3 regions of the Streptomyces sp. NPDC101160 genome follow, and region 1 is predicted to be linked to each of the others. Evidence: predicted binding sites of a transcription regulator. Region 1 holds the regulator's gene; each other region holds the start of a gene.
What was found. The regulator HrcA, encoded in region 1, represses chaperone genes, less so after heat shock. The targets are predictions, from matches to a motif close to TTNGCACTCNGNNNNNCNGAGTGCNAA.
Positions count from the first base shown of each region.

Region 2: groL (chaperonin GroEL) is a predicted target of HrcA. The motif match lies at 1,966-1,992, and genes of this name have one in related genera.
Region 3: groES (co-chaperone GroES) is a predicted target of HrcA. The motif match lies at 4,935-4,961, and genes of this name have one in related genera.

Region 1 covers NZ_JBIWPJ010000005.1:297,888-307,533, forward strand. The annotation lists gene hemW (radical SAM family heme chaperone HemW) at 1-270, shown strand, start outside; gene ACIRSU_RS17615 (DUF3097 domain-containing protein) at 427-1,230, opposite strand; gene ACIRSU_RS17620 (MBL fold metallo-hydrolase) at 1,241-1,963, opposite strand; gene hrcA (heat-inducible transcriptional repressor HrcA) at 2,120-3,139, shown strand; gene dnaJ (molecular chaperone DnaJ) at 3,140-4,279, shown strand; gene ACIRSU_RS17635 (nitronate monooxygenase) at 4,391-5,566, shown strand; gene ACIRSU_RS17640 (16S rRNA (uracil(1498)-N(3))-methyltransferase) at 5,563-6,306, shown strand; gene ACIRSU_RS17645 (histidine triad nucleotide-binding protein) at 6,434-6,793, shown strand; gene ACIRSU_RS17650 (ribonuclease Z) at 6,809-7,711, shown strand; gene ACIRSU_RS17655 (adenosine deaminase) at 7,949-8,944, shown strand; gene ACIRSU_RS17660 (carbohydrate kinase family protein) at 9,242-9,646, shown strand, end outside.
Region 2 covers NZ_JBIWPJ010000011.1:183,076-192,721, reverse strand. The annotation lists gene thrC (threonine synthase) at 1-776, shown strand, start outside; gene ACIRSU_RS32225 (MoaD/ThiS family protein) at 803-1,081, shown strand; gene ACIRSU_RS32220 (cold-shock protein) at 1,529-1,735, shown strand; gene groL (chaperonin GroEL) at 2,158-3,780, shown strand; gene ACIRSU_RS32210 (hypothetical protein) at 3,870-5,570, opposite strand; gene ACIRSU_RS32205 (hypothetical protein) at 5,560-7,203, opposite strand; gene ACIRSU_RS32200 (SRPBCC family protein) at 7,448-7,930, shown strand; gene ACIRSU_RS32195 (Uma2 family endonuclease) at 7,918-8,526, opposite strand; gene ACIRSU_RS32190 (hypothetical protein) at 8,583-9,398, opposite strand.
Region 3 covers NZ_JBIWPJ010000007.1:244,758-254,403, reverse strand. The annotation lists gene ACIRSU_RS23920 (hypothetical protein) at 1-1,818, opposite strand, end outside; gene ACIRSU_RS23915 (ester cyclase) at 1,906-2,604, shown strand; gene groL (chaperonin GroEL) at 2,725-4,353, opposite strand; gene groES (co-chaperone GroES) at 4,480-4,788, opposite strand; gene ACIRSU_RS23900 (polysaccharide deacetylase family protein) at 5,295-6,275, opposite strand; gene ACIRSU_RS23895 (methyltransferase domain-containing protein) at 6,377-7,561, shown strand; gene ACIRSU_RS23890 (hypothetical protein) at 7,506-8,192, opposite strand; gene ACIRSU_RS23885 (RNA polymerase sigma factor) at 8,202-9,431, opposite strand; gene ACIRSU_RS23880 (YciI family protein) at 9,522-9,646, opposite strand, start outside.

The DNA of each region.
Region 1 (9,646 bases):
TACGCGGCGGCGCTGGGCTCCGGCAGGTCGCCGGGGGCCGGGCGCGAGGTCCTGTCGGACGAGGACCGGCGCGTGGAGCGGGTGCTCCTCGAGCTGCGGCTGCGGGAGGGCGTCGAGCTGGGACTGCTGAAGCCGGCGGGCCTGGCGGCGGCGGAGCGGGCGCTGGCGGACGGCCTGCTGGACGCCGCGCCGTACGCGGCGGGGCGGGCGGTGCTGACGCTGCGGGGCCGGCTGCTGGCCGACGCCGTGGTGCGGGACCTGGTGGACTAGGGCGCCGGCACCGCCGCCGCGCAGGGAGCCCAGGCGCGACAGGCGGGCGCCGTTCCGTTGTGCCCACCCGTTCCGCCCGGGGGTCCCCCCAGGCGGAGTCTGGGGGGGGAGGAACGACTGCCCACAACGGAACGGCGAGGGCCGGACAGACGCCCCCTACGGCGCCGTCACGAAATCGATCAGTTCCTCGACCCGGCCCAGCAGCTCCGGCTCCAGGTCCTTGTACGAGCGCACCCGCGACAGGATGTGCTGCCACGCCGCGCCCGTGTTCTCCGGCCAGCCGAGGGCGCGGCAGACGCCGGTCTTCCAGTCCTGGCCGCGGGGGACGGTGGGCCAGGCCGGGATGCCGAGGGCGGCGGGCTTCACGGCCTGCCAGACGTCGATGTAGGGGTGGCCGACGACGAGGACGTCGGGGGAGGAGACCCGGGCGGCGATGCGGGACTCCTTGGAGCCCTCGACCAGGTGGTCGACCAGGACGCCGAGGCGGGCGTCCGGGGCCGGGGCGAAGTCGGCGACGATGGCCGGCAGGTCGTCGACACCCTCCAGGTACTCGACGACGACGCCCTCGATCCGCAGGTCGTCGCCCCAGACGCGCTCCACCAGCTCGGCGTCGTGGCGGCCCTCGACGTAGATCCGGCCCGCCCTGGCGACCCGGGCCCGGGCGCCCGGGACGGCGATCGAGCCGGAGGCGGTACGGGTGGGGCGCGCCGGGCCGCCCGAGGAGGGGCGGACCAGGGTGACGACCCGGCCCTCCAGGAGGAAGCCGCGCGGTTCCAGAGGGAAGACCCGGTGCTTGCCGAAGCGGTCCTCCAGCGTCACCGTGCCCGCCTCGCAGCGGATCACGGCACCGCAGAACCCGGTCGTGACCTCCTCGACGACGAGGTCACGGTCCGCCGGGACCTCCGGCACGGGGGCCGATTTCTTCCAAGGAGGTGTCAGGTCCGGGTTGTAGCTGCGCATTTGGGGGACGCTACGACACCTCGAAGCGGCGTGCCAGTTCATCGCGCTGGCGTCGTACGAACGCCGCGTCCACCACCGCGCCGTGCCCCGGCACGTACACCGCCTCCTCGCCGCCCAGTGAGAGCAGCCGGTCGAGGGCGGCCGGCCAGCGGGTGGGGATGGCGTCCGGGCCCGCCTGGGGTTCGCCGGACTCCTCGACGAGGTCGCCGCAGAAGACCACCTCCGCGGCGCCGGGTACGAAAAGGGCCAGGTCGTGGCCCGTGTGGCCGGGGCCGACGTTCGCGAGGAGGACCTGGCGGCCGCCGAGGTCGAGGGTCCACTCGCCGGAGACGGTGTGCCGCGGGGCCACCAGCGCCTCGACGGCCTCCGCCGCGACCGCCTCGTCCACCCCCTGCCGTACCGAGTCCGCGCGCAGCTCGTCCGCCTCCCGCCGCAGCAGCGCGTCCACGCCCACCGCGCCGAACACCTCGGCCCCGGCGAAGACCGCCGTGCCGAGCACATGGTCGAAGTGCGGATGGCTGAGTGCGATGTGCGTCACCCTGCGGCCGCCCGTGAGAGCCGCCACATCCGCGTGGATCTCGGCGCCCTGCGCGAGCGTGGCGCCCGTGTCGTACAGCAGCACCGCGTCCCGCCCGGTCACCAGGCCCACCGTGGCGTCCCAGCCCGGCAGCCGGCGGCGCCCCACGCCCTCGCCGAGCCGCTCCCAGCCGTACGCTTCCCAGTCCGTTTCCATGGCGAGACGCTAACCGTTGCGTCGCCGTCAAGCCCGCCTCCTTGCCAGGAGCGATGTCCGCCGCCGTACACTGGCCGGGGGTTTCCTGGCACTCGGACAGGGCGAGTGCCAAAAGCGGAGCAACCGGAACCGGATCGACAGCTGGAGGTGCGCGCGATGCTCAGCGAACGCAGACTCGAGGTGCTGCGCGCCATCGTCCAGGACTACGTCGGGACGGAGGAGCCCGTCGGCTCCAAGGCGCTGACCGAGCGGCACCGGCTCGGGGTCTCGCCCGCCACCGTGCGCAACGACATGGCGGTCCTGGAGGAGGAGGGCTACATCGCCCAGCCCCACACCAGTGCCGGCCGCATCCCCACCGACAAGGGCTACCGCCTCTTCGTCGACCGACTGGCCGGCGTCAAGCCGCTGTCCACCCCCGAGCGGCGCGCCATCCACAACTTCCTCGACGGAGCCGTCGACCTCGACGACGTCGTCGGCCGCACGGTCCGGCTGCTCGCGCAGCTGACCCGGCAGGTCGCCGTCGTGCAGTACCCGTCGCTGACCCGTTCGACGGTCCGGCACGTGGAACTGCTGTCGCTCGCCCCCGCCCGGCTGATGCTCGTGCTCATCACGGACACCGGCCGGGTCGAGCAGCGCGTGATCGACTGCCCGGCGCCCTTCGGCGAGACCTCCCTCGCCGACCTGCGGGCCCGCCTCAACAGCCGCGTCGTCGGCCGCCGCTTCGCGGACGTGCCGCAGCTGGTGCAGGACCTGCCGGAGTCCTTCGAGGACAGCGAGGACCGCGGCACGGTGTCGACCGTGCTCGCGACCCTGCTCGAAACCCTGGTGGAGGAGCAGGAGGAGCGGCTCATGATCGGCGGCACCGCCAATCTGACCCGCTTCGGACACGACTTCCCCCTGACGATCAGGCCCGTCCTGGAGGCACTCGAGGAGCAGGTCGTGCTCCTCAAGCTGCTCGGCGAGGCCAAGGAGTCGGGCATGACCGTACGCATCGGGCACGAGAACGCCCACGAGGGACTGACGTCCACGTCGGTCGTCTCGGTCGGCTACGGTTCCGGCGGCGAGGCAGTCGCCAAACTCGGCGTGGTCGGACCGACCCGCATGGATTACCCCGGAACGATGGGAGCGGTACGCGCAGTGGCACGTTACGTCGGACAGATCCTGGCGGAGTCGTAAGTGGCCACCGACTACTACGCCGTACTCGGCGTTCGCCGCGACGCGTCGCAGGACGAGATCAAGAAGGCTTTCCGCCGGCTCGCCCGTGAGCTTCACCCGGACGTGAACCCGGACCCGAAGACTCAGGAGCGGTTCAAGGAGATCAACGCCGCTTACGAGGTGTTGTCGGACCCGCAGAAGAAGCAGGTCTACGACCTCGGCGGCGACCCGCTGTCCGCCTCCGGCGGCGGTGCCGGGGCCGGCGGCTTCGGCGCGGGCGGCTTCGGGAACTTCTCGGACATCATGGACGCCTTCTTCGGTACGGCGTCCCAGCGCGGCCCGCGCTCGCGCACCCGGCGCGGCCAGGACGCGATGATCCGCCTGGAGGTCACCCTCGACGAGGCGGCCTTCGGCACCACCAAGGACATCCAGGTCGACACGGCCGTCGTCTGCACCACCTGCTCCGGTGAGGGCGCCGCGCCCGGCACCTCCGCGCAGACGTGTGACATGTGCCGTGGCCGCGGTGAGGTCTCGCAGGTCACCCGGTCCTTCCTGGGCCAGGTCATGACCTCGCGCCCCTGCCCGCAGTGCCAGGGCTTCGGCACGGTCGTGCCGACCCCGTGCCCGGAGTGCGCCGGCGACGGCCGCGTGCGGTCCCGCCGTACGCTCACGGTCAAGATCCCGGCCGGTGTCGACAACGGCACCCGCATCCAGCTCGCGGGAGAGGGCGAGGTCGGCCCCGGCGGCGGCCCCGCCGGCGACCTGTACGTCGAGATCCACGAGATCCCGCACGAGACCTTCCAGCGCCGTGGCGACGACCTGCACTGCACGGTCACCATCCCGATGACGGCGGCCGCGCTCGGCACGAAGGTGCAGCTGCAGACGCTCGACGGCCTCGAGGACGTCGACATCCGCCCGGGCACCCAGTCCGGCCAGTCGATCCCGCTGCACGGCCGTGGCATCACCCACCTGCGCGGCAACGGACGCGGCGACCTCATCGTCCACGTCGAGGTGCAGACCCCGACGAAGCTCGACGCGGAGCAGGAGCGGCTGCTGCGCGAGCTGTCCAAGCTGCGCGGCGAGGAGCGCCCGCAGGGGCAGTTCCAGCCAGGACAGCAGGGGCTGTTCTCGCGCTTGAAGGATGCGTTCAACGGGCGCTGAGCCCAGGTACGCCGCTACTGAAGGGCGGCCCGCACCTCGTGCGGGCCGCCCCTTCGCGTATCGCCGCCGTACCGATTCGGCGCCGTCGCACCGGCATGGCACGATGCCTGCATGTCCACCGCTCTGAACGATCTCTCTCGGCATCCGATCGTGCAGGCCCCCATGGCGGGTGGCGCCTCCTGTCCCGAGCTCGTCGGTGCCGTGTGCGAGGCCGGCGCGCTGGGCTTCCTGGCCGGCGGGTACAAGACCGCGGGCGGGCTCTACCAGGAGATCAAGCAGGTGCGCGCGCTCACCGCGCGGCCGTTCGGGGTCAACCTGTTGATGCCGCCGGCCGGCCAGTCCGCGGATCCGGCGGCCGTCGAGGTGTACCGGCACCAGCTGGCCGGCGAGGCCACCTGGTACGAGACGGAGCTCGGTGACACCGAGCAGGGCCGGGACGACGGTTACGAGGCCAAGCTGGCGATCCTGCTCGACGACCCCGTGCCGGTCGTCTCCTTCACCTTCGGCTGCCCGGACCGCGACGCGCTGCACGCGTTCGCCCGGGTCGGTACGTACACGATCGTCACCGTCACCTCCGTCGAGGAGGCCCGGACGGCCGAGCGGGCCGGGGCCGACGCGATCTGTGTGCAGGGCACGGAGGCCGGCGGGCACCAGGGCACCCACCGGGACGATCCGGCGGACCTGCCCGGCGCCGGCAGCGGCCGCGGACTGCTTCCGCTGCTGACCGAGGTCCGCGAGGCCGTGCGGCTGCCGATCATCGCGACCGGCGGGATCATGCGGGGCCGCCAGATCGCCGCCGTGCTCGCGGCGGGCGCGGACGCGGCCCAGCTCGGCACCGCCTTCCTGGTCTGCCCCGAGTCCGGGGCGCATCCGCTGCACAAGCGCGCCCTGACCGATCCGCTCTTCACGCACACCGAGCTGACCCGGGCGTTCTCGGGGCGGCCGGCCAGGGGCCTGGTGAACCGTTTCATGCGCGAGCACGGGCCGTACGCACCCGCCGCGTACCCCGAGGTGCACCACCTCACGGCGCCGTTGCGCAAGGCCGCCGCGACCGCCGGGGACCCGCAGGGCATGGCCCTGTGGGCCGGGCAGGGCCACCGGCTGGCCCGGGAGCTGCCGGCCGGGCGGCTCGTCGAGGTCCTCGCCGAGGAACTCGCGGAAGAGCTCGCGGCCCTCGGTGCCGTCACCACGCCAGGCACCGGGCCGAGCAACAGGCCAGGCAGCACATCAAGCAACAGGCCGAGCAACAGGCCGAGCAACAGGTCGAGCAACAGGAGCACCCCGTGACCGCACCCGTCTTCGTCGTCGACGCCGTCCCCGCCGTCGGCGGGTTCCTCCTCGACGGGCCCGAGGGCCGGCACGCCGTCTCCGTGAAGCGCCTGCGCGCGGGGGAGGAGCTGGTGCTCACCGACGGGCGGGGTGTGTGGGCGCAGTGCGTGGTCGCCGCCGCCGAGGGCAAGGACCAGCTGACGGTCGAGGTCACCGCTGTCCACGAGGACCCGGAGCCCGCGCCCCGCATCACCGTCGTCCAGGCCCTGCCCAAGGGCGACCGCGGCGAACTGGCCGTCGAGACCATGACGGAGACCGGCGTCGACGCGATCGTGCCGTGGGCCGCGTCCCGCTGCATCACGCAGTGGAAGGGCGACCGAGGTCTGAAGGCGCTCGGCAAGTGGCGGGCCACCGCCCGCGAGGCCGGCAAGCAGTCGCGCCGCACCCGCTTCCCCGAGGTCGCCGAGCTGATGACGTCCAAGCAGGTCGCCGCGGTGCTCGCGGGCGCCGACTTCGCGGCCGTGCTGCACGAGGACCGCGACCACCCGAGCGGCGCGCTCGCGACGGCGGAGCTGCCCGGGAAGGGGTCGATCGTGCTCGTCGTCGGGCCCGAAGGGGGCGTGTCCCCGGTGGAGTTGGCGCTCTTCGAGGAGGCGGGCGCCCGGCCGTACCGGCTGGGGCACAGCGTGCTGCGCACGTCGACGGCGGGGACGGCGGCGGCGGCGCTGGTGCTCGGCCGTACCGGACGCTGGTCGTGAAGGGCCGGTGTCCGGCCCGCGTTGTCAGTCGGCCCCGATAGCATCTGATCGACATCGAGAGTGGCGTCGAGCGTGACGTCGACAGTGGCGTCGAGAGCGACGTCGACCGAGGCGAGGAGGCCCGGGCATGGCCGGAGAGCCGCAGAGCGACTGCCTGTTCTGCAAGATCGCGGCGGGGGAGGTCCCGGCGACGATCGTGCGCGAGACGGAGACGACGGTCGCGTTCCGCGACATAAACCCGCAGGCGCCCACGCACGTCCTGGTGATCCCGCGACGGCACTACCCGGACGCCGCGTCGCTCGCCGCCGCGGAGCCGATGGTCGCCGCGGACATACTGCGCGAGGCCGGTGAGGTCGCCGAGCAGGAGAAGATCGACGGCAGCGGATTCCGGATCGTCTTCAACACCGGTGCGGGCGCCGGCCAGACCGTCTTCCACGCCCATGCACACGTGCTCGGCGGCCGCGGCCTCAACTGGCCGCCCGGATAGGCCCGGACGGTCCCCTTGTCCGTACGTGAACTGGTCGTCCTCGGCACGGCCAGCCAGGTCCCGACCCGGCACCGCAACCACAACGGCTATCTGCTGCGCTGGGACGGGCAGGGCATCCTCTTCGACCCCGGCGAGGGCACCCAGCGGCAGATGCTGCGGGCCGGGGTCGCGGCGCACGACCTGAACCGGATCTGTGTCACGCACTTCCACGGGGACCACTCGCTGGGCCTGGCCGGGGTGATCCAGCGGATCAACCTGGACCAGGTCCCGCACCCGGTCACCGCGCACTACCCGGCGAGCGGGCAGCGCTTCTTCGAGCGGCTGCGGTACGCGACGGCCTACCGCGAGACGGTGCGGCTCGCCGAGGCGCCGGTCGCCGCCGACGGGCCGCTCGCGGTCACCGACGGATTCACGCTCGACGCACGCCGGCTCTCCCACCCCGTCGAGTCGTACGGCTACCGGCTCACCGAGCCGGACGGGCGCCGCATACTTCCGGCGCGCCTCGCCGCGCACGGCATCACCGGGCCGGACGTCGGCCGGATCCAGCGTGAGGGCGTTCTCGGCGGTGTCACGCTGGAGGACGTGAGCGAGGTGCGGCGCGGGCAGCGGTTCGCGTTCGTCATGGACACGCGGCTGTGTGACGGGGTGTACGAGCTCGCCGAGGGCGCCGACATGCTCGTCATCGAGTCGACCTTCCTCGACGAGGACGTCCAGCTCGCCGTCGACCACGGCCATCTGACCGCCGGTCAGGCCGCGGCGGTCGCGCGGGACGCGGGCGTACGGCACCTCGTGCTCACGCACTTCTCGCAGCGGTACGCCGATCCGGCGGAGTTCGAGCGGCAGGCGCGGGCGGCCGGGTTCGCGGGCGAGCTGACCGTCGCCCAGGATCTGATGAGGGTCCCCATGCCCAAGCGCTAGACGCCCGAGCGCCGGACGCCCGCGCGCCGGACGCCCAAGCGCCGGACGCCCAAGCGCCGGACGCTCACGCGCCGGACGCCCAAGTGCCAGATATTCGAGTGCCGGACGCCCGAGTGCCGGACGCCCGAGCGCCGGACGCCCGCGCGCCGGACGCCCACGCGCCGGACACCCACGCGCCGGACACCCGAGCGTCAGACCAGTACCACCCGCACGCGAGATCCAGGAAGCAGCACCACCATGCCGGTACCCAAGGCCGAACTCCACCTCCACATCGAAGGCACCCTCGAACCCGAGCTGGCCTTCGCGCTCGCCGAGCGCAACGGCGTCACCCTGCCGTACGCGGACACGGCCGCGCTGCGGGAGGCGTACAGCTTCAGCGACCTCCAGTCCTTCCTGGACCTCTACTACTCCCTCATGGCCGTGCTCCGCACCGCCGACGACTTCACCGACCTCGCCGACGCGTACCTCGCGCGCGCCGCCGCGCAGGGCGTACGGCACGCCGAGATCTTCTTCGACCCGCAGGCGCACGCCGTCCGCGGCGTCCCCATGGGTGTCGTCGTGGAGGGCCTCACGGCCGCGCTCGACCGCGCCGAGGAGCGCCACGGCATCTCCACCCGCCTCATCATGTGCTTCCTCCGCGACGAGTCCGCCGAGTCCGCGCTGGCCACCCTCGACGCGGCGAAGCCGTACCTCGACCGGATCACCGGCGTCGGCCTCGACTCGGCGGAGGTCGGGCACCCGCCGGCCAAGTTCCGCGCGGTGTACGAGGAGGCCGCGCGGCTCGGGCTGCGGCGCGTCGCCCACGCGGGCGAGGAGGGGCCCGCGGAGTACATCCGCGAGGCACTCGACGTGCTGGGCGTGGAGCGGGTGGACCACGGGCTGCGGTGCCTGGAGGACCCGGAGCTCGTGGACCGGCTGGTCCGCGAGCGGGTGCCGCTGACCCTGTGCCCGCTGTCGAACGTGCGGCTGCGCGCGGTCGACGTCCTGGAGCAGCACCCGCTGCGGCGGATGCTGGACGCGGGGCTGGTCGCGACGGTGAACTCGGACGACCCGGCGTACTTCGGCGGCTACGTCGGGGACAACTTCACCGCGGTGCGGGAGGCGCTGGGCCTGGCGCCGGAGCAGCTGCGGACGCTGGCCCGGAACTCGTTCCTGGCGTCGTTCCTGGAGGACGACGAGGAGCGGCGCGAGCGGTACCTGGCGGAGGTCGAGGCGTACGACTTCGGGGCGTAGCGGTCTTCGAGAGAGCGGGCGAGCGGGCGGGCCGGCGGGGCGCGGCGGGGCGGGCGGGACGTCTGCGCCGGGCCCCCGAGCACACGGGCGGCGCGACCGCTCGGGCGTCCCAGGAACCGAACCGGGAAATGAGACGGCGCCCGGTGATCCACCTGCGCGCGGCACCATGTGTAGCAAGCACCCGAGTGGGCGGAGACGGCGTTCATCCCCCGGGCGCGGAGTCGTCGCGTCCACCCCCCCCCACCCCCCCTTCGGGCACACTGTCCGGACCAGCACCACGTGCCGATCCGCCGCACCATGATCGGGGAGCCCGCCGTGACCGACCGCGACCGCGACCGCGAACGCCGCACCGACGTCGACCCGCTCGTGTGCCTGCGCGAGCCCACCGACCCGGACTGCGACGTCTTCCTCACCGGCACGGTCTTCCTCGACATCATCTTCACCGGCCTCGACAGCGCCCCCGTCCGCGGCACCGAGTCCTGGGCCCGCGGCATGGGCTCCAGCCCCGGCGGCGTCGCCAACATGGCCACCGCGCTCGCCCGGCTCGGCCTGCGCACCTCGCTCGCCGCCGCGTTCGGCGACGACCACTACGGCGAGTACTGCTGGGACGCCCTCGAGCAGGGCGAGGGCATCGACCTCTCGCTGTCGCGGACCGTGCCCGGCTGGCACTCGCCCGTCACCGTCTCCATGGCGTACGAGGGC
Region 2 (9,646 bases), on a different contig from region 1:
TCATCCCGCACGACCTGGAGCAGGGCAAGGTCGTCATGGCCGGTGTCTACGGCGGCGACCTCGTCGCCATCGAGGGCAACTACGACGACGTCAACCGCTTCTGCTCGGAACTCATCGGCGACCCGCTCGGCGAGGGCTGGGGCTTCGTGAACGTCAACCTCCGCCCGTACTACGGCGAGGGCTCCAAGACGCTCGCGTACGAGATCTGCGAGCAGCTCGGCTGGGTCATCCCGGACCAGCTGGTCATCCCGATCGCCTCCGGCTCCCAGCTCACCAAGATCGACAAGGGTCTGCAGGAGCTCATCAAGCTGGGTCTGGTCGAGGACAAGCCGTACAAGATCTTCGGCGCCCAGGCCGAGGGCTGCTCCCCGGTCTCCGCCGCCTTCAAGGCCGGCCACGACGTCGTACGCCCGCAGAAGCCGAACACCATCGCCAAGTCGCTCGCCATCGGCAACCCGGCCGACGGCCCGTACGTGCTCGACATCGCCCGCCGGACCGGCGGCGCCGTGGAGGACGTCGACGACGAGCAGGTCGTCGACGCCATCAAGCTGCTCGCCCGCACCGAGGGCATCTTCGCCGAGACCGCGGGCGGGGTGACCGTCGGCGTGACGAGGAAGCTCGTCGAGAACGGCGTCATCGACCCGTCGAAGACCACCGTCGTCCTCAACACGGGTGACGGACTCAAGACCCTGGACGCCGTGGCCGACACCTCTCAGGCGACCGCCACCATCCGCCCGAGCCTCGACGCGTTCCGCGACGCCGGCCTGGCCCACTGACCGCTCTTAGGAAGGCACGCACCGACATGGCCGTGAACGTCCGTATCCCCACCATCCTCCGCACCTACACCGGTGGCCAGTCCGAGGTCGCCGCCGAGGGCGCGACCCTCGCCGAGGTCATCGCCGACCTGGAGAAGAACCACGCGGGCATCGCCGCGCGCGTCCTCGACGACCAGGGCAAGCTGCGCCGCTTCGTCAACGTGTACGTGAACGACGACGACGTGCGCTTCGAGCAGGGCCTGGAGACGGCCACGCCGGACGGTGCCGGTGTCTCCATCATTCCGGCCGTCGCCGGAGGCTGCTGAGCCTTGACCGCGGTACTCCCCGCGGTACTCCCCGCGGTACTACCCGCGGTACTACCCGCGGGTACCGAAGTTCCCTGAATTGCCCCTTCCGCAGCAAGAAGCGGAAGGGGCAATTCTGCATGGTTGAGCGCGGTAGAGTTGGGGAAGTCCCCTCCGCTGCGCATGCCAGCCGCATATGAGAATGCGCCTCGGCACGACAAGAAGCAGCCAAAGTGCCCGTGCCTTGTGTACCTTCTGCGCACTTTGCCGGGCCCGACTTGCCCCGGAATTCAGCGTAATCTCCCCAATTCCCCTTTCCGGCGTGCCCAGAATTCTCGTCCGATTGACCTGTTGCAGAGGGCAGTTGGGCAGATACATTCAGCCGCGGTCGACGCGTTCCGGCGCAGGGTCTGACCCGGGTCCGCGAAGTGCGGATCCGCGCAAGGGCCAGTAATAGGGGAGTTAGGCATGGCTCAGGGCACCGTCAAGTGGTTCAACGCGGAGAAGGGCTACGGCTTCATCGCGGTCGACGGTGGTGCGGATGTTTTCGTCCACTACAGCGCGATCCAGATGGACGGCTACCGCACCCTTGAAGAAGGGCAGCGGGTCGAGTTCGAGATCTCGCAGGGCCAGAAGGGTCCGCAGGCGGACATGGTCAAGCTCGCCACCGCCTGAGCGCGGCGCGATCGGCCACCGACGCACTTCCGTCGAGGGGCCCGCATCCTGACCGGGATGCGGGCCCCTCGCGCGTGCGCGGGCACGTACGGGCACGTGTGTACGGGGGGCGCGTACGGGTGCGGGTGCGGGTACGTGTACGGGCGCGTACGGGCAGGCGTACGCGGGTACGTGTACGGGACCGGGGCGCCGGGTTGTGCGCCCGAGAGGTGGTCGATCCTCCGTAGTCGCTTGCACTCGCATGGGGCGAGTGCTAATCATTGGCGTTAGCACTCTCACGCTGAGAGTGCTTACGAGGATCGGGCAGACGAGGCCGCCGACCGCGTGGGGCAAGGAACCACGAGGACGCGCCGGCCGTCCGTCGCGGGCGTCGGCGCGGTCCTGGAGCGTTATCCACCCCATGTCCGGGAGGACCACTTCACATGGCCAAGATCATCGCGTTCGACGAGGAGGCCCGGCGCGGTCTCGAGCGCGGCATGAACCAGCTCGCTGACGCCGTCAAGGTCACCCTCGGCCCGAAGGGCCGCAACGTCGTCCTCGAGAAGAAGTGGGGTGCCCCCACGATCACCAACGATGGTGTCTCCATCGCCAAGGAGATCGAGCTCGAGGACCCGTACGAGAAGATCGGCGCCGAGCTGGTCAAGGAAGTCGCCAAGAAGACGGACGACGTCGCCGGCGACGGTACGACCACCGCCACCGTTCTCGCCCAGGCGCTGGTCCGCGAGGGCCTGCGCAACGTCGCCGCGGGTGCCAACCCGATGGCCCTCAAGCGCGGCATCGAGAAGGCCGTCGAGGCCGTCTCCGGCGCGCTGCTCGACCAGGCGAAGGAGGTCGAGACGAAGGAGCAGATCGCCTCCACCGCCTCCATCTCCGCCGCCGACACCCAGATCGGCGAGCTCATCGCCGAGGCCATGGACAAGGTCGGCAAGGAAGGCGTCATCACCGTCGAGGAGTCCCAGACCTTCGGTCTGGAGCTGGAGCTCACCGAGGGTATGCGCTTCGACAAGGGCTACATCTCGGCGTACTTCGCGACCGACATGGAGCGCATGGAGGCCGCGCTCGAGGACCCGTACATCCTCATCGTCAACTCCAAGATCTCCTCCGTGAAGGACCTCCTCCCGCTCCTCGAGAAGGTCATGCAGTCGGGCAAGCCGCTGCTGATCATCGCCGAGGACGTCGAGGGCGAGGCCCTGTCGACCCTGGTCGTCAACAAGATCCGAGGCACCTTCAAGTCCGTCGCGGTCAAGGCTCCGGGCTTCGGCGACCGTCGCAAGGCCATGCTGAACGACATCGCCATCCTCACCGGCGGCACGGTCATCTCCGAGGAGGTCGGCCTCAAGCTGGAGAACGCCGGTCTCGACCTCCTGGGCCGCGCCCGCAAGGTCGTCATCACCAAGGACGAGACGACGATCGTCGACGGTGCCGGTGACAGCGAGCAGGTCGCGGGCCGCGTGAACCAGATCCGCGCCGAGATCGAGAACTCCGACTCGGACTACGACCGCGAGAAGCTCCAGGAGCGCCTGGCGAAGCTCGCCGGTGGCGTCGCCGTCATCAAGGCCGGTGCCGCGACCGAGGTCGAGCTCAAGGAGCGCAAGCACCGCATCGAGGACGCCGTCCGCAACGCGAAGGCGGCCGTCGAGGAGGGCATCGTCGCCGGTGGTGGCGTGGCCCTGCTGCAGGCCTCCGCGGTCTTCGAGAAGCTGGAGCTGGACGGCGACGAGGCCACCGGTGCCAACATCGTCAAGCTGGCCCTGGAGGCCCCGCTGAAGCAGATCGCCGTCAACGGTGGTCTCGAGGGCGGCGTCATCGTCGAGAAGGTGCGCAACCTGCCCGTCGGCCACGGCCTGAACGCCGCGACCGGTGAGTACGTCGACATGATCGCCGAGGGCATCATCGACCCCGCCAAGGTGACCCGTTCCGCGCTGCAGAACGCGTCCTCCATCGCGGCCCTCTTCCTCACCACCGAGGCCGTCATCGCCGACAAGCCGGAGAAGGCCGCCGCGCCGGCCGGCGGCGGCATGCCGGGCGGTGACATGGACTTCTGATCCTGACGGATCGGAAAGCTCCATAAGGACGCCGAAGGGCGGCACCCCGAGAGGGTGCCGCCCTTCAGTCATGCGCAGGTCTCTGACGGTCAGCGCACGTCGACGTAGTCGTTGTACGCCGCCGGCGCGTTGAAGTGCGTGCCGTCACCGTTGTGCCGGATGGTGTACGAACCGTCCACCGTGGCCGTCGTCCGGAAGGTCACGGCGCCGTTCGCCGCGGTGCGGCCGGTCGCCAACTGCTTCCACGCCGTGGAGCCGCGCGCCTGGAACCACAGGGTCACGGGAGCGTTCCCGTACCCCTTCCACACGCCGCCGACCGCCTGCTGGAGCGTGCCGGTCACGGTCATGGCCGCGCCCTTGCGCACCGGCTCGGGGTTGGCGTTGACGCCGATGATCCGGGTGGAGGTGCGGACCATCCGGAACGTGACACTGGTGGACTCGGTGAACTCGTTGCTCAGCACGTGCCGGACCCGGAAGAAGCCGCCCTGGCTCCTGCCGTTGAGGTTGTAGAACGCGGGGTAGCTGTTGTTGCCGAGGGAAGCGGTGGCGATGGTCCGCCAGCCGGTTCGGCCGTCGGCCGAGTTCTCCAGGAGCAGCGTCTCCGGAGAGGTCCAGCTGAACCACTGCTTCGGGTTGTACCAGGGACGGAAGGCGCCGATCACATTGACCTTGCCGTCCGCGGCAAGGGTGCCGCGGGCGACGAGGACCCGGGCCTCCTGAGGCATCGCCAGCTGGCCGTTGACGCCGGCGAAGTACAGGAACGGGTCGGTGGAGGAGACCGTCCAGCCGTCCACCCGGATGCCGGGTGTGGCCGGGAGCTGGGCGCTGAAGCGTCCGTCCGCGTCGGTCGAGACCGTCTGAGTGACGGGGGTGCCGTAGTAGCCGGAGGCCAGGCTCACCCGGACCTGCTGGTCGGCCACGGGGGCGTCGGCGTTGTTCGGGTCGGTCATCCGGCCGGTGACCGTGACCTTCTCACCGGGCAGCACGCGGGCCTTGTCGGCGGTGGCGGTCACGTTCACGCGGCGGCTGTTGTAGCCGAGGAGCCCTCGCGTGAAGTCGGCCGAGCCGTGCACCTGCTCGCTGTTCTCCGCGTACGAGACGCGGAACTCCTCGCCGATCTTCACGTCGCCGTACGACTCGCCGGTGAACGCGCCCTTGTCGTCCGTGGTCGCCGTCTGCGCCGGGGTGCCCTCGGCGGTCAGGCGCTGCACGGTGATGCCGCGGCCGGGGATCGGGACCAGGTCGCCGGAGCCGGGCTGGACGCCGACGAGCGTGCCCGACGGACGGGTGCTGCGGTCGTTCCAGCTGGGCGCCGAGAAGCCGATGTCGAGCTGCGGCTTCAGGGTGAAGTCGAGCGTGCCGGCGTCGGTGCGGGTGAGGGTGTTACCGAGGGAGTCGGTCGCCGTGATGTCGATGGCGTACTTGCCGAGCTCCGGGATGGTGCCGCCGTCCTCGACGAGCTTGAGGGCCTCGCCGGCCGCCAGGGAGAAGTAGTTCTGGTTCCAGGTGGCCTGGGTGAGGGCGGGGACGGCGGCGACGACGGTGTCGCCCTTGCGGATCTTCGCCGAGACGGCGGTGACGGTGGCGGAGGGGGCGTCCGTCCACGTGTTCACGTGGAAGGCGCCGCGCTGGTACTCCTCCGTGACGGCGTGGCCGATTCCGACGGTGGCCGGCGCCGGGGGTGTCGGGTCCTCGGCGAGGGCGGGGGCGGTGCCCGCGCCGAGTGCGAGGACGGTCAGCGCGGCGAGCGTGGACGCGGCGCGCGAGGAAGGGCTGAGGTCAGAGCGCATCGATGTACTTCCCCTTCGCCTCGCTGTAGAAGTAGCCGTTCTGCGACTGCTTCAGCACGATCCACGAGCCGTCGCCGTAGTTCTTGGCCTTGAAGTTGAAATTGCCGTAGGTGTTGGTGGGGACGTCGCGCTTCACCCAGTACCACTGGCGGTCGCCCTTGGGCCGGAAGAGGAGCATGACCTTGGCGCCGGCGAGCGGCTTCCAGGCCGTGCCGATCTTCTTCTGCACGGTGCCGGTGACCGTCATGTACGAGTTCACGCGCGGCCGGGTCGGGCTGATGGTGAAGGCGGAGAAGCGGGTCTCGATGCGGGAGAGGCTGACCGGGGCGCTCTCGCGCGCGGCGAAGAGGTCCGTCTCGTAGTGGTACAGCCGGTAGGTGGCACTGACGTAGCCCCAGGTCGTGATGTCGACCTTGCAGTACGAGAAGCTGTTGTCCCACTGCATCTTGCCGTACTTCAGGTTGCCCCAGGTGCGGCCCTTGTCGAAGGACACCTGGAGGTACACCGGCTCGTTCTCGCAGCTGCCGCCGTTGACGCGGGCGGTGGCGTGGACGGAGCCGAACTCGTCCAGGGTGGTGCGGACGCCGCTGTACCAGATGGGCTGCGGGACGGCGATCTCGCCCTGGTCGAAGTTGATGTTCTGGTAGTACACCGAGGGCCGCAGGAAGGTGTACACCTGCGTGGCGTACGTGGCCCGGGCGCCGTACGAGAAGGTGCCGCCGGCCGTGGTGGTCCCGCTGCCCATCACGTTCGTGCCCGGGTCGGTGCGGTCGTAGTAGTCGGGCTCGGTGTTCCTCGTGACCACCGGGACGTTCGCGAACGGCTGCCAGCCGTCCTGTGTCAGCCGCTCCACCCGACCGGAGACGGTGACGTCGGTGCCCTTGGCGACACGGTACTTGTTCAGGTCCGCGTTGATCCGGTACTGGAGGGTCTCGACGCCGACCTCCGGCACCTTGTAACCGGCGTTCGGGTCGGTGTCGGCGGCGGCGTCGACGACGGTGGCGCTGCCGCCGCGGATCACCGCGTTCGGCGTGAACGGCATCGTGAATCCGCCGTCGGCGCCGGTGACGGCGGCCGCGTCGACGGTCCGCCTGCCGCCGCCCATGATGTCGCTCAGGTCGATCGAGATCTTGACCTTGGTGCCCTCACGGGCCGGCGTCCGGGCGCCGGTGGACGGGTCCCAGGTGGTCGCCGTGCCGGACAGGACGACGTCCCGCTTGTCGTAGCTGGTGGTTGTGCGGTCGAAGGACAGCTTGCTGACACCGGTGTGCAGCTTGTGGCTGTAGGTGCCGCCGGTCCACTTCTGGACGGTGCCGGAAGGCAGCCGGTACTCCACGACGACCGGGTAGTCGCCCAGCGGCGTCCCCTCGGGCAGCTTCAGGGCTTCCGCGGTGGCCCAGCCGTAGGGACGGTCGGTGGCCTCGTCGGCGGACTGCCAGCTGACGTCGTCGGTCGAGGCGAGCACAGCGGCGTCCGGGGCGCTGGAGGCGAGGACGCTGACCTTCACCCACAGGGCTTCGGATGTCAGGTCGACGACGATCCGGCCGTCGTCGGAGGTGGTGGTACGGGTGACGCCTGCCGCGTAGACGGCGGGCGCGGTCACCAGGGCGGGCAGGGCGAGACCTGCCGTCAAGGCGAAGACGGTGGCCGCACGCGCGAGGGCATGCGGACGGGTGCGCGTAGAGCGCATGAAAGGGACCCCCCACAGGTCGGACAGGGCGGCGCGCGTGATCGGTGCTGAGCTGGCGCCGCGTCGTAGGCACGATAGCGCTTGATGGTTGAACGTGTTCACTGGATTGCCGGGTGAGCGGCCGGCATCCGTCGGAGAGATGCTGGTGGGAGGGGCGGGGGGCCGAGGCGGGAGGCGAAAGAATGTCATGATCACGCTGCTGACCACCCCGGCGGACCGCGAGCTGGTCATCACCCGCACCTTCGACGCCCCCGTGCGGCGCGTCTGGGAGGCGTGGACGCGCCCCGAGCACGTACGCCGGTGGTACGGCTCCGCCGCGCTGACCATGTCGGTCTGCGACATCGACCTGCGCCCGGGCGGCGCCTGGCGCTGGGGCCAGCGCACCCCCGAGGGCCAGGAGATCGTCTTCTCCGGCCGGTACGAGGAGGTCGTCCCGGTCGAGCGCCTCGTCTACACCGAGCTCTTCGAGCAGATGCCGGACGCCGCCCCGGTCCGCGTCACCCTCACCTTCGACGCCACCCCGACCGGCGGCACCGCCCTGACCAGCACCTCCTTCTGGCCCACGTCGGAGGTCCGGGACCAGGCGCTCGCGGCGGGGATGGAGGCCGGGGTGCGGGAGCAGTACGACCGGCTGGCGGAGTACTTGAAGGCGATGGGTCAGGAGACGTAGTCCTTGAGCTTGTCGGTGTCGAGGGTGATGTCGACGGGGGAGGGGAGGGGGACGGGGTCGCCGAAGGGGTGGGACTCCTCGGTGCGGTAGGCGCCGTGCTCGGGCTCGGTGAAGACATGGAGCGTGGTCGTCTCGCGGTCGACGAGGAGATAGACGGGGATGCCGACGGCGGCGTAGCCGTCCCGCTTCTCGACGAGGTCGCGGTTGCGGGCCTTGGCGCCGGGGGACGTGACCTCGACGACCATGAGCACGCCCTCGGGGGCGCCCCACATGTCGGGGCTTGCGACGAAGTGGTCGATGGGTGCGAGCGCGCCGTCCGCGATGGCGCGGCCGTTGCGGTAGGTGTCCACCTTCAGCTCCTGCTCCGGATAGAACATGAGCTCGGGCCGCTGTTGCATGCAGACGCGCAGCAGCCACATGACGATGGCCTTGTGGAGTTGGTCCGGCAACGGCTTGACCTTCAGCTCCCCGTTGACGAATTCGAGCTTCACGCCCTCGGGCGCGACGCGGGCGAGTTCCTCGAAGTCCTCGACGGACAGGTCCGGGTGGTCGTCAGCGGGTGCGTCGGCGGATGCGTCGGCGGGGTTGGGGGTCATGGGCTCGCCTCCTTCCCTCCATCCTGCCCCGCAGTCGGGCCGGACGAGCTGAACCGTCATGTGCGGGTCCCCTTCATTTCCTGGCGGATGGCGGCGACCCTGGCGCGGACGTCGGCTTCGGGCAGGTAGTCCCTCTGAGGTGCGGCGGCCGTGCCGCGGCACGGGGCGCAGTGGCCGTCGACGAGGGAGTCGGTGTAGTCGGGAGCGCCGCATTCGGCGCATTCGAGCACGCGGCGGGGGATCTGGTCGCGGCGGATCGGCTCCGGCGGGAGCTTGTCGGTCAGCCGGCGTCGGGCGAGGGCGGCCGGGTGGTGGACGGGGGTCGGCAGGCCGTTGAGCAGGGCGCGTACGACGTCGTCCTCCTCGGCGTCGCGGGCGAACCACTCCTCGACGAGGGGCGCGAGGGCCTGGCACTCGGCGTGCGAGAGGGACATCGCGGCGTTCGTCCGCCCGAGCGCGGCGAGCAGGATGTACGCCCGCGAACGCGTCGCCCGCTTCGGCTCGCGCGGCACGTCCCCGCGCCGGAACGCGGCCCACCAGACGTGGTCACGAGCCGTCCGGGTGAACCACGTTCGCGTGATCCAGCGCCCGTCCAGGCACTCGCGCCCGCGCCGCAGATGCCCGGCCCGCTGGATGCGGTTGAGCGCGGTGCGCAGCGCGCACTGCCCGTACGGCAGGTGCTTGGCCAGCGTCTTCACCGAGATGTCGCTGCCCTCGGGCAGTCGGTCGATGTACGCGGCGATGGCGGCCTCGCGCGGCGGGAGGTGCGCGAAGTCGGCGGCGGAGCGGGGGTGTTCGTACCGGGTGGAGCGCTTGCCGTAGCCGGGGTTGGCGAGGGGATGGAGGGGAGCACTAAGCTCGGCATCAACCATGGCGTCGAGGTTCTCTCTCGATTCGGTGGTGAGACCCCCTTCAGGTGTTGGCGCACCTGCTGGGGGTCGTTTGCGTTCTGCACGACTCTCGGACGTCACCGTAGAGGCATATGACGCTGTGTGGCAAGCCGGTTGCGAAGCGTCAACTCGCAGGGTGGGTGGGCGGGTTCAATCCAGGCCCGATTCCCTTCCGAAGTAACACGGCTCGAATCTCGATGCTTGAGCTTCGGGCCGGGGCGCCGTGCTCG
Region 3 (9,646 bases), on a different contig from region 1:
CGAGCCGTCGAGGAGAACGGCGATCCCCATCTCCTCGGCGTCCTCGGCCACCTCCCTGAGCGACTGAACCGCCTCCTCCGCGTGACCCGCCGCGAGCAGTCCCCGGATCACCCGGTCCACGGCCCGGAGGTACAGACGGTCGTCGTCCTCGTCGTTCACGATCTCGATGGCTTTGTCGAACTCCTCCGCCGCACAGAGCGCGTCCACCAGGGCCAGCAGCGGGTCGATCCGGTCGTGGTCCTTCTCAAGGGTGCGGACCGCTCGCTCCGCCCGGGAGAACTCGCCCGCCTCCAGGAGCAGCGGTACGAGCTCCTGGACCATCATGTCGCGCTTGACCCGGCTCCCCGAGCCGAAGGTGATCGCCTCGATCTCCGCGACGAGCTCGGCTGCGCGCTCCCGGTCTCCGACGGCCAGCAGCCGTCTCGCGACCGCGCACAACCCGCCCGTCCACGCCTGCCCGCCACTCGTACGGACCTGCGCCAGGGCCCGGTCCAGCTGCCCGGCGGCGGCCCAGGACGCCGCCAGCGCGTCCGGGACGAAGGAGCCGCGGAGCAGATCGGCACGCCGGACCGCTAGTCGCAGCATCGTCGTGAGGAGCCCCGCCGGTTCGGCGCCTTCGAGCACCGCCTCGCCTGCCGTGCGCACCTCGCCCAGGGGCGCGCCGACGCCGCCGGTCACCTCCACGAGCCGGTCGTGCCGCGCCTCGTCCAGCGCGCACGTGACCATCCGGTCCACGTCACCTGCCATCCGCAGCATCGGGACGTATCCGTGCAGCAGATAGGCGGGCGTCCGCTCGGGCCAGCCCCGGTCCCGCCAGTTCTCCGCCCAGTAGTGCAGCACATCGCGCCACCGGTCCAGCGCGGCTTCCCCCAGCATCTCCCGGGCCGCCGCCGCCAGTTCCTCGTGACCGAGCAGGTAGGCGTCGCCGCGCAGGGCGAAGGTCCGGCCGGGACCCGTCCGCAGCACGTCCCTGATCTCGTACCGCTCTTCGCCGGTCAGCTCCGCGAGGTCGTCCGCCGTCAGGCCGCCGCCCGCCGCCGTGAGCAGGGCGAGGAGGTCGTACGGAAGTCCGTCGGCCGCGAGGAGTCGCTTCAGTTCGCGTTCGGCCTCGAACCTGATCGCCCTGGCCTGCGGGGACGGGGCGAGGATCCGTACGACCGCGGGGTCGCGCAGCGGGTGGTCGTCGGGGACGTCCGGCGGGAGCGGCGGGTTCAGCCGGCCGGAGACGATCACGTGCGCGTCGGACGGGAGCAGGGCCGCGATGGAGTGGGTGTCCGGGCCGGTGGTGACGCCCCGGTCCTCGTCGAGGCCGTCGACGAGGAGGACCAGGCGCTCGCCGCGCTCGGCGCAGGCGCGGGCGGCCGAGGCGTGCAGACGCAGCAGATGGGCTTCCCTGGTGGCAGCGGTGAGCAGGGCGGGAAGTGGCTCGCCCGTCAGTTCCGCGAGCTGTTCCAGGACCACGTCCACGTATGCGACGGAGTCGTTCTGGCCGGCCCAGCGGGCCGTGACGAAGAAGGGGACGATCCGCACCCCGGGGGGCGGGTTCAGCGCGAACCACGAGAGCAGCGCGGTCTTCCCCGCCCATGCGTCCGCCCGCCACCACAAGTATCCGGGCTCCGCGCGGCAGAAGGCGGCCAGCTCCGCCAACTCCGCTTTCCTGTCCGGGAGTTCGGCCGGTGCGATGCGGCGAACCTGTTCCCAGTAGCCCGACCGGACGACGGGCACGGCCCCGACCACGACCCGGTTGCCGTCGCCGATGACGACGATGCCGTTCTTGTTGTCGACCGTGACCGGCCGCTCCCCCGCGCCCCGCTCCATGGCGCCCATGCTGCCAGGGCGCCGCGGCCGCCGGGGCCTAAAATGGAAGAGTTCCAGCGGGTCCGGGAGACGTCCCCGGGAGGCGCCATGACCTTCGTACAGATCATCGATCTCAAGACCAGCCGGGCGGAAGACCTGAACCGGCTGATGGACCAGTGGGTCGAAACGACCAAGGGCAAGCGCACCGCCACCCACAGCATCGTCGGCAAGGACCGCTCCGACTCCTCCCATGTCGTGGAGATCGTCGAGTTCCCCTCGTACGACGTGGCCATGCGCAATTCGCAGCTCCCCGAGACGGACCGGATCTTCAAGGAGATGGTCGCGCTCTGCGACGAGATGCCCACCTTCACCGACCTGGACGTCGTCCGGGACGAGGCCCTCTACAAGGCCAACTGCCGCCGTCTCTTCGAGCTGCTCGGGGCCGAGGGAGAGATGCCGCCGCTCGACGAGGTGGTCGCGGAGTCGTACCACGACCACGACCCCAACAACGAGCAGGACACCATCGGCATGGACGCGCTGCGGCGCGAGGCCGAGATGTGGCGGCAGGGCTTCGACTTCGATTTCGAGATCAACGACCAGATCGCCGAGGGCGACCGGGTGTGCACGCGCTGGACCTGGAACGCGACCCACACCGGCGACTTCATGGGGCTCCAGCCCACGGGCATGACGGTGGCCATGACCGGGATGACCGTCTACCGCTGCCGGGAGGACGGGAAGATCGTCGAGGGGTGGTGGCAGTACGACCTGCTCGGGCTGATGGGGATGCTCGGCGCGGTCGAGGCGTGAGGAAGCCGAGGCGTAAGGAAGTCGGAAACGCGCCGAGGCCCGGTACTCCCGCGACGGGAGTACCGGGCCTCGTGACACTCAGGTGTCAACGACCGGTGTCAGTGACCGGTGTCAGTGACCTCAGTGGGAGTGGCCGTGACCGTGGCCGTGGCCCGCGTCCGCCGGCTCCTCTTCCTTCTTCTCCACCACGAGGGTCTCGGTGGTGAGCAGCAGGGAGGCGATGGAGGCGGCGTTCTCCAGGGCGGAGCGCGTCACCTTGACCGGGTCGATGACGCCGGCCTTGACCAGGTCGCCGTACTCGCCGGTGGCGGCGTTGAAGCCGTTGCCCTTCTCGAGCTCCGCCACCTTCGAGGTGATGACGTAGCCCTCGAGGCCGGCGTTCTCGGCGATCCAGCGCAGCGGCTCGACGGCGGCGCGGCGGACGACGGCGACACCGGTGGCCTCGTCGCCGGTCTTGTCGAGGTTGCCCTCGAGGACCTTGACGGCGTGGACGAGCGCGGAGCCACCACCGGAGACGATGCCCTCCTCGACCGCGGCGCGGGTCGCGGAGATGGCGTCCTCCAGACGGTGCTTCTTCTCCTTCAGCTCCACCTCGGTGGCGGCGCCGACCTTGATCACGCACACGCCGCCGGCCAGCTTCGCGAGGCGCTCCTGGAGCTTCTCGCGGTCCCAGTCGGAGTCGGTGGCGTCGATCTCGGCCTTGATCTGGTTGACGCGGCCCGCGACGTCCTCGGAGGAGCCGGCGCCGTCGACGATGGTGGTGTCGTCCTTGGAGACGGTCACGCGGCGGGCGGTGCCCAGCACGTCCAGACCGGCCTGGTCGAGCTTGAGGCCGACCTCCTCGGAGATGACGGTGGCGCCGGTGAGGACGGCCATGTCCTGGAGCATCGCCTTGCGGCGGTCACCGAAGCCGGGCGCCTTGACAGCGACGGCGTTGAAGGTGCCGCGGATCTTGTTGACGACGAGGGTGGAGAGGGCCTCGCCCTCGACGTCCTCGGCGATGATCAGCAGCGGCTTGGAGCCACCGGACTGGATGACCTTCTCGAGCAGCGGCAGGAGGTCCTGGATGGAGGAGATCTTGCCCTGGTTGATCAGGATGTACGGGTCGTCGAGGACGGCCTCCATACGCTCCTGGTCGGTCACCATGTACGGGGAGAGGTAGCCCTTGTCGAAGGCCATGCCCTCGGTGAAGTCGAGCTCCAGGCCGAAGGTGTTGGACTCCTCGACGGTGATGACACCGTCCTTGCCGACCTTGTCCATGGCCTCGGCGATGAGCTCGCCGACCTGCTGGTCCTGCGCGGAGAGCGCGGCGACGGCGGCGATGTCGGCCTTGTCGTCGATCGGGCGCGCGGTCGCGAGCAGCTCGTCGGAGACGGCCTTGACGGCGGCGTCGATGCCCTTCTTCAGGGCGGCCGGGGAGGCGCCGGCGGCGACGTTGCGCAGACCCTCGCGGACCAGGGCCTGGGCGAGCACGGTGGCGGTGGTGGTGCCGTCACCCGCGATGTCGTTGGTCTTGGTCGCCACCTCCTTCACGAGCTGGGCGCCGAGGTTCTCGTACGGGTCCTCGAGCTCGACCTCGCGGGCGATGGTGACGCCGTCGTTGGTGATGGTGGGGGCGCCGAACTTCTTGTCGATGACGACGTTGCGGCCCTTGGGGCCGATCGTCACCTTCACCGTGTCGGCCAGCTTGTTGACGCCGCGCTCAAGGGCGCGACGGGCGTCCTCGTCGAACTTCAGGATCTTCGCCATGGGAGCGGTTCAGCCCTCTCGGAAATCGTTGTAACGAAACTGCGCCCCACGACGCCCGCGGGAATCGAGGGGGTCGGGGGCGCAGCTCAAAGCATCGGTGAGGTGCCTTGGATGGTCCTCGGTGACTTACTTCTCGATGATCGCGAGAACGTCGCGAGCCGAGAGGACGAGGTACTCCTCGCCGTTGTACTTCACCTCGGTGCCGCCGTACTTGCTGTAGAGCACGACGTCGCCGACCTTCACGTCGAGCGGAAGGCGCTCGCCGTTCTCGAAGCGGCCCGGACCCACGGCGAGGACGGCGCCCTCCTGGGGCTTCTCCTTCGCAGTGTCCGGGATGACCAGGCCAGAGGCGGTGGTCTGCTCGGCGTCGAGCGGCTGGACCACGATGCGGTCCTCGAGCGGCTTGATGGCAACCTTGGAGCTGGTGGTCGTCACGATCCGACCTCCCCCTTCGGAGATCTCACGGGGTTAACTGTCTGAGGTGGCGACCAGGTGGATCCGTCGTCGCGGGTGCCGGACCTGCCCGTCGCTGTGTTGGCACTCTCCTGCGGGGAGTGCCAGAGCCGAGACTATGACCGCGATTAGCACTCGGTCAAGCGGAGTGCCAATTCACGACCCCGTGGCGTGCTCCGTCGCTCGTGAAGGGGGAACGCCCGGACGGATTCCGTGGTTCCGTGCGAGAGGTACGACGGGCGCTGCAGGCACGACGGACGCTGCGGGTACGACGGACGCTGCGGGTACGGCGGGTGCGGGAGGCGCCGAAGGATCGCGCACCACCACCGGCCTCGGGTGCGGATGGGGACGCGGGCGCGGATGCGGGGTGACCTTCTCGGCCGCCTTGCGGCCGAGCCGTTCGATCGGGTCGACCGAGGAGGCGCAGGCCGGGAGGGCGAACAGCGCGCCGGCCAGGGCCAGGGCGGCGGTGAGCCGGCGCGCCCGGCTCACACGTAGTCCTCGAGCTTCGCCACCGCGTACCCCTTGTCCGTCACGGTCTTCATCACCCGTCGGATCATGTCCGGCATGGTGCCCTTCCAGTCCTCCTTGCCCCGGAAGTGCGTGAGGATGATGTCGCCGGGGTGCAGGTCCCGGTCCCACTCGCGCCACTCCATGTGGTCGGGGAACGCCTCCTCCGCCCACAGCGGGACCGCCTTCACGCCGCACGACTTGGCCGCCGTCAGGGTGTCCTCGTTGTAGTTGCCGTACGGCGGGCGGAAGAGCCGGGGCCGCTTGCCGAACTGCTTCTGGACGATGTCCTGCATCCCGCAGATCTGCTTCTTCTGGTCGTCGTAGTCGAGACCGGGCAGATAGGGGTGGGTGAGCGTGTGGTTGTGGAGCGAGACCCCGGAGGCCTGCATCTTCCTGAAGTAGCCGTAGTCGTCCTTCACCAGGTAGTTGCTGAGGAAGGCGCTGTACGGGATCTTCAGGTCGCTCATCATGCGCAGCAGGTCGGGGTCCTTCTCGGCGCCGTCGTCGATCGTCAGGAAGACGATCTTCTGCTTGGTCGGCACGGTCGTGAAGACCGGTGGCAGGTCCTCGCCGTCGGTCTCGAATCCCTTGCGGGTGGTGATCTCCGGCTTGACCGCGGGCGGCTCGGGCGCGTCGAGCGGCGGCTTGGCCAGGCCCCACTTCTTGGCCGCGGCCACGCGCGCGGCCCGCGCCGCGCGCACCCGCTCCACGTACGCGTCGAGCGCGCCGGCCGGGCCCTGCCTCACCGCGGCCTTGCCTCCGGCCTGCTTGCCGGCCGCCTGCTCGCCCGCGACCTGCTGTCCGGCGGCCGGCTTGGGCTCCTTCGCCGGTACGGGGGTGTCGTCGCCGCCCGACCCGGCGCAGGCGGAGCCCAGCGCGGCGACGAGCAGGGCGGCGCCGGCCACCCGCACCGAGCGGAATGCTCTTCTTTTTCCCTTTTGTCGTACTAGCTGCATGGCGCCGCATCCTGTCAGCGCCGCGCCGCTCCACCGCCCCGACACCACCGGCGCCGCCCGCACCATCCCCCGGGCGGCCCACACCGCCCGCGACCACGACAATGGGTGGGGTGACCGACCTCGCCGCCTTCGCCGCCCTGCTCGCCCCCGAGGGGCAGGCCCTGCTCGACACCCTGCGTGACTACGACCCCGCCCAGGAGCTGGCCGTCGCGTCCCGGCTGCGCCGGGAGCATCCCGCCGAGCTGGTGTCGGCGGCGCTGGGGCAGGCCCGGCTGCGGCAGCGGGCGGTGGCGAAGTTCGGCGCGGAGGACGCGTACCGGATGTACTTCACGCCGAACGGCGTCGAGCAGTCCACCCGCGCCACCGTCGGCGCCTACCGCGCGGCCCGCCTGAAGGCGCTCGGCGTCGGCAGCGTCGCCGACCTGTGCTCGGGCATCGGCGGAGACGCGATCGCGCTCGCGCGGGCCGGGATCACGGTGCTCGCCGTCGACCGCGACCCGCTGACCGCCGAGACCGCGCGCGCCAACGCGGCGGCGCTCGGGCTCGCGGAGCTGATCGAGGTGCGGTGCGCGGACGTGACGGAGATCGACCCGAGCCCGTACGACGCCGTGTTCGTCGACCCGGCGCGGCGCGGCGGTCGGGGCCGCATCTTCGACCCGGAGGCGTACTCGCCGCCGCTCTCCTGGGCGGTCGAGGCGGCCCGGAAGGCCCCGCACGCGGCCCTGAAGATCGCGCCGGGCATCCCGCACGAGGCGGTGCCGGAGGAGGCCGAGGCGGAGTGGATCTCGGACGGCGGCGACGTGAAGGAGGCCGTGCTCTGGTTCGGCACCGAGCCGGGCGCCCGCCGGGCCACGCTGCTGCCCGGCGGCGCGTCGCTCACCGGGGGCACGCTCCCCGACCCGGCGGTCCGGCCCGTCGGGCGCTATCTGTACGAGCCCGACGGCGCCGTCATCCGGGCGCACCTGGTGGCCGAGGTCGCCGCGGAGCTCGGCGGCGGACTGATCGACGAGACCATCGCGTACGTGACGGCGGACGAGCTGCGCCCCACCCCGTACGCCGCCGCCTACGAGATCACCGACGAACTCCCCTTCAACCTCAAGAAGTTGAAGGCCCTGCTGCGGGAGCGGGAGGTCGGCACGCTCACCGTGAAGAAGCGCGGCTCGGCCGTCGAACCCGAGGAGATCCGCCGCAAGGTGAAGCCGAAGGGGCCCAACTCCGCGACGGTGCTGCTCACTCGGGTCGCGGGAGCCCCGACGATGCTGATCGGGCACCCGGCGGGCCGCTGACCGGGCCGGTGAGACGCAGCGCCATCCGGTAGTGCCCGACGGCCTTCACGAGGCCCGTGAGGCCGGTCACCCAGAGGATGAGCGCCACACCCATCCCGTACACGACGAACGGGTAACCGCCGTTGTCCCGCGTGGTGTTGAGCGGCACGGCGAAGGCCGTCCACAGGCCGACCGCGCACATCGCGCAGGACAGCAGCAGCCAGCAGACGCTCAGGCCCGGTGCGCGCAGCCGGGCGTCGGCGGCGGCGTCGCGGTCGAGCGCGGCCCACGCGATCAGCCGCTCGCGCACCACCCGGTCGCGGCGCAGGCTCCGTACGGTCAGCCAGACGGCCGGGACCAGCACGCCGATCCCGAGGATCCCGCTGAACAGACAGAGGATCCAGGAGAGCGGATCCACGATCGCACCGCCGTCGACGGCCGTGAGGCCTGCGCCGACGAACCCCCAGCCGAGTTCGAGCAGCAGGAACCAGGTCAGGAAGAGCGTGAGCCGCCCGACGCCGAGGAAGCGGCGCTGCAGGTCGTCGAGGGCGAGCGCCCGGTCGGCGAGCCGGGCCGCGCGGTCCGGCCAGCTCTGCAGCTCGGCGGGCGGCGGGGGCGGCGGGAGATACGGCAGAGCGGTACGGCGCGACATGCCGTGAGCCTAACCTCCGGACTCCGGGGCCTGTGCGGCCCGTTGGAGCAGGAGGGCCCGTTCCCGCTCGTTACGGGTCAGGGCGGCGGCCCGCTCGAACTCCGCCCGCGCCTCGGCGCCCCGGCCGAGGCGGGCCAGGAGATCGCCGCGGACGCTCGGCAGCAGGTGGTAGCGGTCCAGGCCGGGCGCGGCGGCGAGAGCGTCGACGAGGGCGAGGCCGGCCTCGGGTCCGTCGGTCATGGAGACCGCCACGGCCCGGTTGAGCTCGACGACCGGCGAGGGCGCGACGACGGCGAGCCGCCCGTAGAGCGCGGCGATGGCTGCCCAGTCCGTGTCCGCGTACGTCACCGCCCGCGCGTGGCAGGCGGCCACGGCGGCCTGCAGGGCGTACGGCCCGGTCACGCCGCCCGGCACGCCGCCACCCGCCTCGACGGCCCGCTCCAGGGCCGTGAAGCCGCGCCGGATCAGCAGTCGGTTCCAGCGCGTGCGGTCCTGGTCCGCGAGCAGCACGGGCGCGCCGTCCGGCCCGGTACGGGCCGCGGTCCGCGACGCCTGGAGCTCCAGGAGCGCGGCGAGGCCGTGCACTTCGGGCTCCTTCGGCATCAGCGCGGCGAGCTGCCGGGCCAGCCGGAGGGCGTCCTCGCACAGGCCGGGGCGCAGCAGGTCGTCGCCCGCGGTGGCCGCGTACCCCTCGTTGAAGACCAGGTAGATGACCTCCAGGACCGAACCGAGCCGGGCCGCCCGGTCCGCCCCGTACGGCACCTCGAACGGCACGCCCGCCCTGGCGAGCGTGCGCTTGGCCCGCACGATCCGCTGGGCGACCGTCGGCTCGGGGACGAGGAAGGCGCGGGCGATCTCGTCGGTGCGCAGGCCGCCGACGAGCCGCAGGGTGAGCGCCGTGCGGGCGTCGGCGGACAGCACCGGGTGGCAGGCCGTGAAGACGAGCCGCAGCATGTCGTCGTCGATGTCGCCGGGCCCGGACGGCTCGGGGTCGTACGCCTCCTCGTCGAGCGTCCGGCCCACCTCGGCCAGCTTCCGCGCGTACGTCTCGCGCCGTCGCACCAGGTCGACGGCGCGGTGCTTCGCGGCGGCCGTGAGCCAGGCGCCCGGGCGGTCCGGGACGCCCGACTCGGGCCACTGCTCCAGGGCGGCGAGGAACACGTCCTGGGCGATCTCCTCGGCGATGCCGACGTCACGGACGATCCGGGCCGCGGTCGCGATGATGCGCGCCGACTCCATCCGGAAGACCGTCCCGAGTGTGTTCCGCAGGGTGCTCTCCACCGTCACCCTTCACACTCTGGCAGGCGCCTGTGACATCGGCGCGCGACATCAGCCCTCGTCGAGCTGGCGCAGCTCCAGGCCGACGGTCCACTGCGCGGGGTGGACCTCCAGGAAGCGCCGGCCCCACTCCAGGGCCTCGGCCTTGTCCTTGCACTGCATCAACGCGTAGCCGC